3 regions of the Agarivorans sp. QJM3NY_33 genome follow, and region 2 is predicted to be linked to each of the others. Evidence: predicted binding sites of a transcription regulator. Region 2 holds the regulator's gene; each other region holds the start of a gene.
The links. The regulator LexA, encoded in region 2, represses DNA repair genes until DNA is damaged. The targets are predictions, from matches to a motif close to TACTGTATNNNNATACAGTA.
Positions count from the first base shown of each region.

Region 1: imuA (translesion DNA synthesis-associated protein ImuA) is a predicted target of LexA. The motif match lies at 1,131-1,150, and genes of this name have one in related genera.
Region 3: dinB (DNA polymerase IV) is a predicted target of LexA. The motif match lies at 1,484-1,503, and genes of this name have one in related genera.

Region 1 covers NZ_CP194039.2:2,294,445-2,297,713, reverse strand. The annotation lists gene fbp (class 1 fructose-bisphosphatase) at 1-983, opposite strand, end outside; gene imuA (translesion DNA synthesis-associated protein ImuA) at 1,199-1,825, shown strand; gene ACRRSY_RS10355 (Y-family DNA polymerase) at 1,853-3,235, shown strand.
Region 2 covers NZ_CP194039.2:4,497,677-4,500,945, forward strand. The annotation lists gene coxB (cytochrome c oxidase subunit II) at 1-829, opposite strand, end outside; gene lexA (transcriptional repressor LexA) at 1,179-1,820, opposite strand; gene ACRRSY_RS20340 (DUF3800 domain-containing protein) at 2,229-2,933, shown strand; gene ACRRSY_RS20345 (hypothetical protein) at 2,927-3,269, shown strand, end outside.
Region 3 covers NZ_CP194039.2:3,217,113-3,220,381, forward strand. The annotation lists gene dinB (DNA polymerase IV) at 385-1,452, opposite strand; gene ACRRSY_RS14480 (MOSC N-terminal beta barrel domain-containing protein) at 1,632-3,269, shown strand, end outside.

The DNA.
Region 1 (3,269 bases), 2.2 Mb from region 2:
ATCATCGCTTCAACCGTTTCAACCATGTTGGTACTGCCACAGAAAAAAGGAACACGTTGATGTAACTCAGTCGGCTCAATATCCATAATTCGATTAAAGCCATCACTGGCTTTACCGCCTGCTTGCTCAATAAGGAAGGCCATTGGGTTGCACTCATACAATAAGCGTAGCTTCCCGGAGGGCGCAGACGCTGTTGAAGGATAAATGTAGATCCCACCCTTAAGCAAGTTACGATGGAAATCAGACACTAAAGACCCAATGTAACGAGAGGTATAGGGGCGATTAGTATTCGGTTCAATCTCTTGACAATATTTGAGGTACTTCTTTACCCCAGTTGGAAACTTAAGGTAATTCCCTTCATTAATCGAATAGATAATCCCATCTTTAGGGATCGTCATGTTCTCGTGGGATAAATAGAATACACCTAAAGATGGATCGCAGGTAAAACCATGTACGCCATGACCCGTGGTATAGACCAACATAGTTGATGAACCATAAACCACGTAACCAGCCGCGACCTGACGATAGCCTGGTTGCAAAAAGTCTTCTAATACAACAGGGGAACTACAAGGACTGATCCGTCGATAAATAGAAAAAATAGTGCCTACTGATACATTCACATCAATATTAGAAGAACCATCTAAGGGGTCCATCAGAACAACGTATTTACTGTCGATAGAACGAGTACTATCAAAACTAACAAATTCATCTTCTTCTTCAGAAGCGACACCACATACTTCACCCCTTGCTTCCAATGCCGCTTTAAACATTTCATTGGCATAAAGATCGAGCTTTTGTTGTACTTCTCCTTGTACATTTTCTACGCCAGTTGCGCCAATAATATCGACTAAACCAGCCTTATTGATTTCGCGGTTAACCACCTTTGCGGCTAAACGAATCGCCCCAAGCAGTTGGGTCAGCTCTCCCGTAGCTTCAGGAAACTGGTGCTGCTTCTCAATTATGTATTCACCCAGAGTTATCATTTGTATCCCTATTTATTGACTCGCCCATGAAAACCTTTTCAATCTCCACAGTTATTTTGCAAGTATTTATTAAAAATTACTAGCATCATTAGTCAATTGTAATACATATAAGCGAAAAAAATATTTGCAAATGCATAAAATTAACACTACTGTATATCCATACAGTAATTGTAAGGCCGTTAAATTTGGCATCGACTGAGAGCATGGAGCGAACAATGGCACAACAAATCAATCAACTGCTACAGAACAACAAAGTTTGGCAAGGTAAGCAATGGCATCGCAGCCAGCTAACGGTGCAAGCAAGCGGCTTTGAACAGCTTGATCAACAGCTCCCAGGCCAAGGTTGGCCACAAGGCGCAATGACAGAAGTCCTCTATGAACAACAAGGTATTGGGGAACTACAACTGCTGTTACCGGCCCTGGCTAAATTAAGTAAAAAATCACAATGGATCATATGGGTGGCGCCTCCGTTCATGCCAAATGCCCCAGCACTGCAACAACACAACATTGATATAAGTAAGGTGATTGTGATCCGCCCAGAACAGTGCAGCGATATTATCTGGACCATTGAACAAGCCCTTAAAAGTGGCTGTTGCAGCGCCGTGTTAGGCTGGGTTGATCATTTAGATTTAAAAGCCAGTCGCCGCTTGCAACTAGCTGCCGAACAAGGCGACTGTCTCAGTTATTTATTTAGACCTTTGCAGCAACAACAACAAAGCTCCAGCGCTAGTGTTCGCATTGCACTACATCCCAATAGAAATACTGACCAAATCAGCTACCAGCTATTAAAACGACGCGGCGCAGCTCCGCTCTACGGGCAACATATTCCTCGTCGAGTTTAATAGCAAAGCACTCAATGTGACTAAAGCATGTATTGGATTTACCTTGATTTCCCACAACTCGCGCTGGACTTGCTACAGCGCGAACATTCGCTCTCCGAAGCCTTAGCTATTCACCATAAGCAACAACTCTCTCAGTTCAACAAGGCAGCGCATCAGCTAGGGCTCTACTTTGGCTGTTCGCTCAATACCGCCTATCAGCTGGCACCACAGCTCCATCTCTATGAACAACAAACGCAAGTTACTGATGATTTGTTTCAAAACTTAGCCCAACAAGCTTTAAGCTATGCTGCGCAAGTCGCCCTGCACCCAGATTATGGCCTATTTATTAATGGTTCTGGCATGCAGAGTATTTATCCCACCCCCCAGACTCATGCTCAACAACTAAGCATCATCTATCAACAACAAGGCTTAAGCTTTCGACTGGCCTGGGCCAACACCGCGCTCGCTGCTCGCTGGCTGGTTTGCTCAAAGCATAAACAAGCACCCTATAGAGGGGTCGAAACACTCGACGCTCTACCACTAAGCGCCTGTGATTTGCCAAAAACACAAATTGCCAGCTTACAAGCCATGGGGCTTTACACATTTAAACAGCTTTGCGCATTACCTCGCCCAGAACTGCGAAAACGTTTAGGAGAACAAAGCCTAAAAAGCTTAGATCAGGCGCGAGGTAAACAGCCATACCCGCTCGCTTTTATTCAAGCACAAGACCGTTACCAGCAAATGTTTCCACTGCTGAGTGAAATCAACACCACTCAAGCTTTAATGTTTCCTTTGAAGCAAGCTTGCCAACATTTACAACACTGGCTAAGAGAACGCCAGTATTGCTGTAATGAAATCGTCCTTGAATTATGTTTTCGTGATAAGGCCAAACAAAGGCTCCTGTTACGCAGTGCCCGTATGCTACAAAGTCGTCACGACTGGTTTGCCTTATTTCAGCTGAAACTAGAGACTCTGAGATTACCAGCGGCGTTGCTCGAGTTTAACCTCAGTAGCGAAGCGCTCTACCCTTTAAATCATTCGAGCAATGGGCTATTTGACCAAGACCAAACTCAACTCGATGATCTGTTATTTGATCAACTCAACATCCGTTTAGGTAGCCAACGGATCCATCGTTTAAGCTGTCGAGCTGATTATCGGCCTGAACTAGCCAGCCAATATCAACCCTTAGAACATACCTCTGCACTTAGTTATCCGAGTAACTTTCCTCGACCATGCTGGTTACTGCCCCAGCTTAAACCAATCAATATTGTGCATTATAAGCTGCTCTCAGCTCCAGAACGTATTGCCAGCGGATGGTGGGATGAGCACCAAATTAACCGCGATTATTATTTGGCGAAAAGTCAGCATGAGGCGCTTGCTTGGATATGCCAAGAGAATCAGCAATGGTTTTTACATGGTTGGTTTGGCTAGGCTGTTGCACTTAACTAATGATTTTTAATCAAGT
Region 2 (3,269 bases):
CTTCTCCATTGGCTTGGTGGCAGGCGGCGCAAGTCTTCTCATAAACGCTTTTGCCTAAGGACATCAGCTCCTCGTTATCCATGGTCAACGCCACCATGGCCAACTCTTGTTGCTGCTTTTCTACGTAAGCGGCTTCGGCCTGAGCCAACCAAGCAAGGTATTCCTCCTGAGGTTTAGCAATCACCACAATCGGCATAAAGCCGTGGTCTTTACCGCAAAGTTCGGCACATTGGCCGCGGTAAATCCCCGGCTGGTCAATTTTGGTCCAGGCCTCGTTAATAAAACCCGGATTAGCATCTTTTTTGACCGCAAAGTCGGGTACCCACCAGGAGTGGATCACATCCTCCGAAGTCATTAAAAAACGAACCTTCTTGCCGACTGGCAGCACCAGTGGATGATCTACTTCCAATAAGTAGTTATCGCGCTTAGCAAGCTTGCCCTGTACTTGCTTCATATCCGAGGCCAACACGCTGTAGTATTCCAGCTCATGATCAAAATAGCGGTAGTGCCACTTCCACTGCGAACCAGTGACTTGAATAGTGAGATCGGCATCGGAAGGATCTTCCATCGCTAATAAGGTTTTTGTGGCAGGAATCGCCATGCCGATCAAAATGATGAAGGGAATTATCGTCCAGACAATTTCAACTTTGGTGCTCTCATGAAATTGTGCGGCAACGGCTCCCTTGGACTTTCGATGATGAAAAATCGCCCAGAACATCACCCCAAACACCACCAGCCCAATGACACAACATATATAAAAAATAGTCATGTGCAAGCCGTAAACCTGCTCACTAATGGCGGTGACACCAGGGCGTAAATTGAACGACATCGTTTGTTGCGCCCATGCTTGATTCACCCAACATGCCAGCAATACTAGCGGTATCCATCGGCCCACAGCGCTCTCCTTTGCTCGTAGCCAAGGCCGGTCACTTCATTGCAAACATCGCTGCTTACAATAATAAAGTGGCCGCAAAATAAGGGAAAACTCCCTTCCCAAAGCAGCAAGGCTTCGCAATTAAAATACCTTACTGCTTATAAAATAGACGCTTAGTTAAATAATTGTAAATAGAATGTTATAAATATAGACATTTAAAATAAAAGCTGTGAAGTAAACGACAAAAGCCCAAATTGCTATAATTTGGGCTTTAAAAAGAAGGGAACTTAGTTTTAGGGAGTAACTACATCCAGTCTGCGGTACGGATGATCCCCACCGCTAAACCTTCAATATCAACACTTTGATACTCTAAATCAACTTCGATAGTTGAAAGTGCTTCGTTCTCGGGATGAAGGTAGACCATTTTCCCGTCACGTTGAAAGCGCTTCACAGTGACTTCATCGTCTAAGCGCGCCACCACCACCTGACCATTATGCACATCGTTGGTTTTATGCACCGCTAATAAATCGCCATCCATAATTCCGATGTCTTTCATGCTCATGCCCTGCACCCGCAACAGATAATCGGCATGCGGATGAAACAAATTAGCATCGACCGCATAGTGCGACTCAACATGTTGTTGTGCCAAAATAGGGGCACCTGCGGCCACTTGTCCAATCAGCGGCAAGCCGATTTCTTCTGGCTCGTCATTCGCGGCATTAGCAGGTAAATGGTCTTCGCTAATACGGATCCCGCGCGAAGCGCCGGGGATCATCTCAATCACCCCTTTTTTAGCTAAGGCGCGTAAATGTTCTTCGGCAGCATTGGCCGAGCGAAAGCCCAGCTCTTTGGCGATTTCAGCGCGAGTTGGCGGCATGCCTGTGTCTTGAATGTTACGACGGATCAATTCAAACACTTCGGTTTGACGGGGCGTTAAGGGTTTCATAATCTACCTGTAAGTTTATACAGCACACTGTTAGTATATACAGCATGATTAATGAAGCAAGGTTTTATCTCGAATCAACAGCTTAAGTGTAGGTTTCAGTTTCATTGGAATTCTTTCCGCTACTTTGAAACTACACCCCACATTTCGTGACATCCATCGCAAATAAGTAGAAATTGGGATAGAGAAGGATACGAGGAGTAGAGCTAACTCATTTTTGGACAATTTGAGCTAGGGAGTAGCCTCTCTCTGATGAATTGACTTAGAAAAAGTAGGGGGGAAGCATCAATAGTAAAGAGCAAAAACTGCCCCTCCACTCATACAGAAATGAAAGAACTCTGCAATTGATTATGTTGCGTTTTTTATGAGATTATTCTTCATCAATCATAATGTTTCGGTACAAACCTAGAAATGGCAGTCTACAAGATATTTTGTGATGAAAGCTGTCACCTACTTCACGATGGCAGTGACGTAATGGTGCTGGGAGCTTTTCATTGCAGTGCGGAAAAAGCAGAGAATTTAACTCGAAGTATCAAAAGCCTGAGGCACAAACACAACTACAAACCGGAGCTGAAATGGAGCAAACTGAACAAACATCAGTGGCCTCTCTATAAGGACTTGATTGATTTAATCTTGGATGATCAGGAGGTTAACTTCAAATCTACCGTTGTCCTAAATAAAAACTCTCTTGATCACAACCAGTATAACGCAGGCTCTCATAGCGATTTCTACTACAAAATGTTCTATTACACTTTGAGAGACTTCTTAAAAGTCGACAATGAATATCGTATATATCTAGATTACATGGATACGCTTGGTGCTGAAAAAACACTGAAAATGTGTGAGGTTTTGCAAAACGGTACTCACTGGCAACTATCAGCTAAAGCAACAATCGTTCAATCGTACGAAGTACAATTAATTCAACTTTGTGACCTTTTGATTGGTGCAATTGCATACAAAAATAGAAATGACATCCCCAAGACTAGCGGAATAAAAAAGCGATTTGTCTCTTACTTAGAAGAGAAATTATGTTCTTCTTTAGATTGCGGCACTCCTCCTTGGGAAGACCAATTCAACATATTCAGGTTTAACCCTAGAAAGGGGGCAAAATGCTAAGCGAACCGATTGACTTGTCTATTGTTGACGCGACTCAAATCATCAATCACCTGTATGAATTCTTTCACAGAGACTTTATATCAACCGATACATACCTAGCGGGCGAGATCTACATCAACCCTCAATGTCATCGAAAAACGGATGGTAAAGAAGACACATTTTGGCACCTAACCACTAGAAAAGAAAAAGAAGTCGAGTGGGTAAACGGTAGACGACATGTTAGGATATTAGAACGCTATCCCGACTTTCGAAGAGCGTCTCGTCTGGAGTGGGTTCGACAGATAATCACAAATCATCAAGATGCTTCGATTAAGCTGTTTTATCACAAAGAGACCA
Region 3 (3,269 bases), 1.3 Mb from region 2:
CCTTACATAATTATTAGTGGATATAAGAGGATGGTAAGACAGAAAAAATTCCTAGAATTTATAAAATTTGATTGCCTTTGAAGGCTTTGTAAGTTAACGCTGAATTCTAACGAACCCCTCATAATTTCTAGTAAATTCAATATAGTAGACGCACACCCGTTGTTTGATCTAATTAATTTCGTCAAAACAAATTCTATCTAAACCTACACGGAGGCAGTCAGGATGCACGAAATTCAAATCCTACACCAAATGCTTATTGAGCTAGGTCGGAATAGTGTGGTAACTCGATACAGCAGCCAACAAACGATGAGGCATTAGAGCAATCTGTCGGTTCGGTCCACAACCAGATGTAAGCACTGACAGGCTAAGTGCTGAGGAATCCACTTAATCACTAAAAGGCAAGCTCAACTGTGCCGACTCTGTTTGCTGCTCGTAAGCTAAACCAATATGTAAGCCAACTAAACGCACCGCTTTGCCCTTACCGCGCGCAAAGGCTTGATGAAACAGCTCCACTAAGGTTGATTCATCAATCTGTTGGCACTGCTGCTCCTTGGTAGTTTGCTGAAAATCGGCGAATTTTACTTTTACCCCTAACTTATTCATCTTGGCCTGTCGTAAATGTTGCTCGCTACGCCGCCGTAACTCGGGTAACAAAGCCAGTAAACGCTCAACGACTAAGCTTTTATCTCGCTCATCTTGGGCAAAAGTTCGTTCTACCGCCACCGACTTACGTTTACGGTCATTACTTACGGCTCGCTCATCGATCCCTTGACAACGCAACCATAACATCTCACCAAACTTACCAAACAAAGTCTGCAGTTTATCGCGTTTGGCACGACGAATATCTCCGCCAGTATATAAGCCATGGTGATGCAGCTTTTCAATACTCACCTTACCAACACCCGATATTTTCTCTAGGGCGAGTGTTTCAATAAATGCCGAAACCTGCTCGGGTTTAATCACATATAGTCCGTTAGGCTTATTCAGGTCGGACGCGATTTTTGCCAAAAATTTGACCGGCGCTACACCAGCCGAAGCGGTTAATCCGGTGCAGTTATAGATATCTTGGCGGATTTGCTCAGCAATTAGAGTCGCCGAACCATGACAAGCCTCACACGCACTCACATCAAGATAAGCTTCATCGAGGGATAAAGGTTCGATCACTTGAGTATAAGTGGCAAAAATAGCCTGTACTTGCCGGCTGACCTCTCGGTACAAACTCAGCCGCGGCGGCACTAAAACCAATTGGGGACACAGTTGTAGCGCTCTATGGGTTGGCATTGCAGAGCGAATACCATATTGACGGGCCAGATAATTACAGGTTGTTAATACGCCTCGACCGCTACTCAAACCACCTACGGCTAAAGGAAGGTTCGCGAATTCGGGTTGCTCACGCATTTCCACCGCAGCATAGAAACAATCCATATCCACATGAATGATTTTACGATTCATTAAAGTCATAAGTAAGCAAATACGCCACAACAACTGTATATAAAAACAGTATAGTTATGCGTTTACTAAATACAAGCCTTTCCTCATAAGAAATCGCTCATCAGGGTAATTTGAGCTAGCCTCGATGCACCACCTTAAGTAAGATTAAAATTATGAGCAAAGAATAATAAGGCATTATTGTGAGTCAAGCGCAGATCAGCCAGTTAAGCATTTACCCCATAAAATCAACCTTAGGGATTGATTTAAATCACGCTTACGTAGAAGAACATGGCCTAGCATTCGACCGACGTTTTGTGGTTTGCTTACCCGATGGCAAACAACTAACCGCCAGAACTCACCCCAAGTTAGCGCAAATCCACAGTGTTTTACGGCCTGAAGGCTTATATCTGGAAGCCCCTAACATGGCAGGGGTAAACATTAAATACACCGATTTTTCAGATCATTATATTCCAGTAAAGCTTTGGCAGGATACGGTTCAAGCACAACATTGCCATAATGATTACGATCATTGGTTTAGCCAATATTTAGGGGAAAACTGCCACCTAGTATTTTTTGGGGAACAATCTCAGCGTATGGTCAAAAAGCGGGATAGTCAGGTCGCTTTCGCCGACGCCTATCCCCTATTGTTAGTGTCTGAAGCCTCATTAGAAGATCTCAATTCACGCAGCCCAACGCAACATAATATGGCTCAATTTAGGCCCAACCTAGTGGTCACAAACACTGCTGCATTTGCCGAAGATGGCTGGAAACGTTTTCGTATTGGAGAAGTAGAATTTGAGGTGCAAAACCCTTGTTCGCGCTGTATTTTTACAACCCTCGATCAAGCCCGTGGAGAGTTTCATCCGCAAAAAGAACCACTATCAACACTCGCTAAGTATCGTAAGGGTAACGATGGAAACGTTTATTTCGGACAAAATGTGGTGGCACTCAATCATGGTAAGATCAGTCTATATGACACCATAGAAGTACTAGAAACCAAGACGCCAGAACATTATCCCGAGCAAATCAAAAAAACACAATCCAGCCCAACAGTGACTACAAATTGGCAAGCGGGACAAAGCCGCTTACTCAAGTGTATTGCAATACGCGAAGAAACTCATGATGTAAAAACTTTCATTTTGGAGGCTCCAGAGGGCAACATCTGCCATTATCAAGCAGGCCAATATATAGGCATTGAGCTGGAGATAGACGGCAGCCCAGTACACCGAAATTATACGCTGTCGAGTTCTCCTAGTCGCCCCTTAAGCTTAGCAATAACCGTTAAGCGGGTTTCCAACGGACTGGCATCAAATTGGTTACATGACTACTTGAAGCCAGGTATGCAACTCAAAGCCTTAGCCCCTGCGGGCGACTTTCATTTACCCGCCAGCCCAAGCAACAAATTATTACTGCTGTCAGCTGGCAGCGGCATCACCCCGATGCTGTCGATGCTGCGCTACCTGAGTGACATCAACAGCCAGCTAGATGTGGTGTTTCTACACAGTGCACATAGCGAACAAGATCTGATCGCTCGAGCCGAACTAGAAGTGCTCGCTCAACAAATGCCACACTGCAGTATTCGTTATAGTTTAAGCCAATCCGCTCAAAGCACTTGGCAAGGCTATCAGGGCAGACTCAATCGCGGGATGTTACTCGATATTGAAGATTTAGAACTACGCTCGGTATTTGTCTGTGGTCCACAGGGCTTTATGGACAGCGCAAAACAGCAGTTGCTCGCCTTAGGGGTGCATCCCGACGATTATTTTTCTGAAAGCTTTGGCCACCAGATCAGCGACTCGGTGGTGAGTAAGAGCATTAATATTCTGTTTGATAGTTGG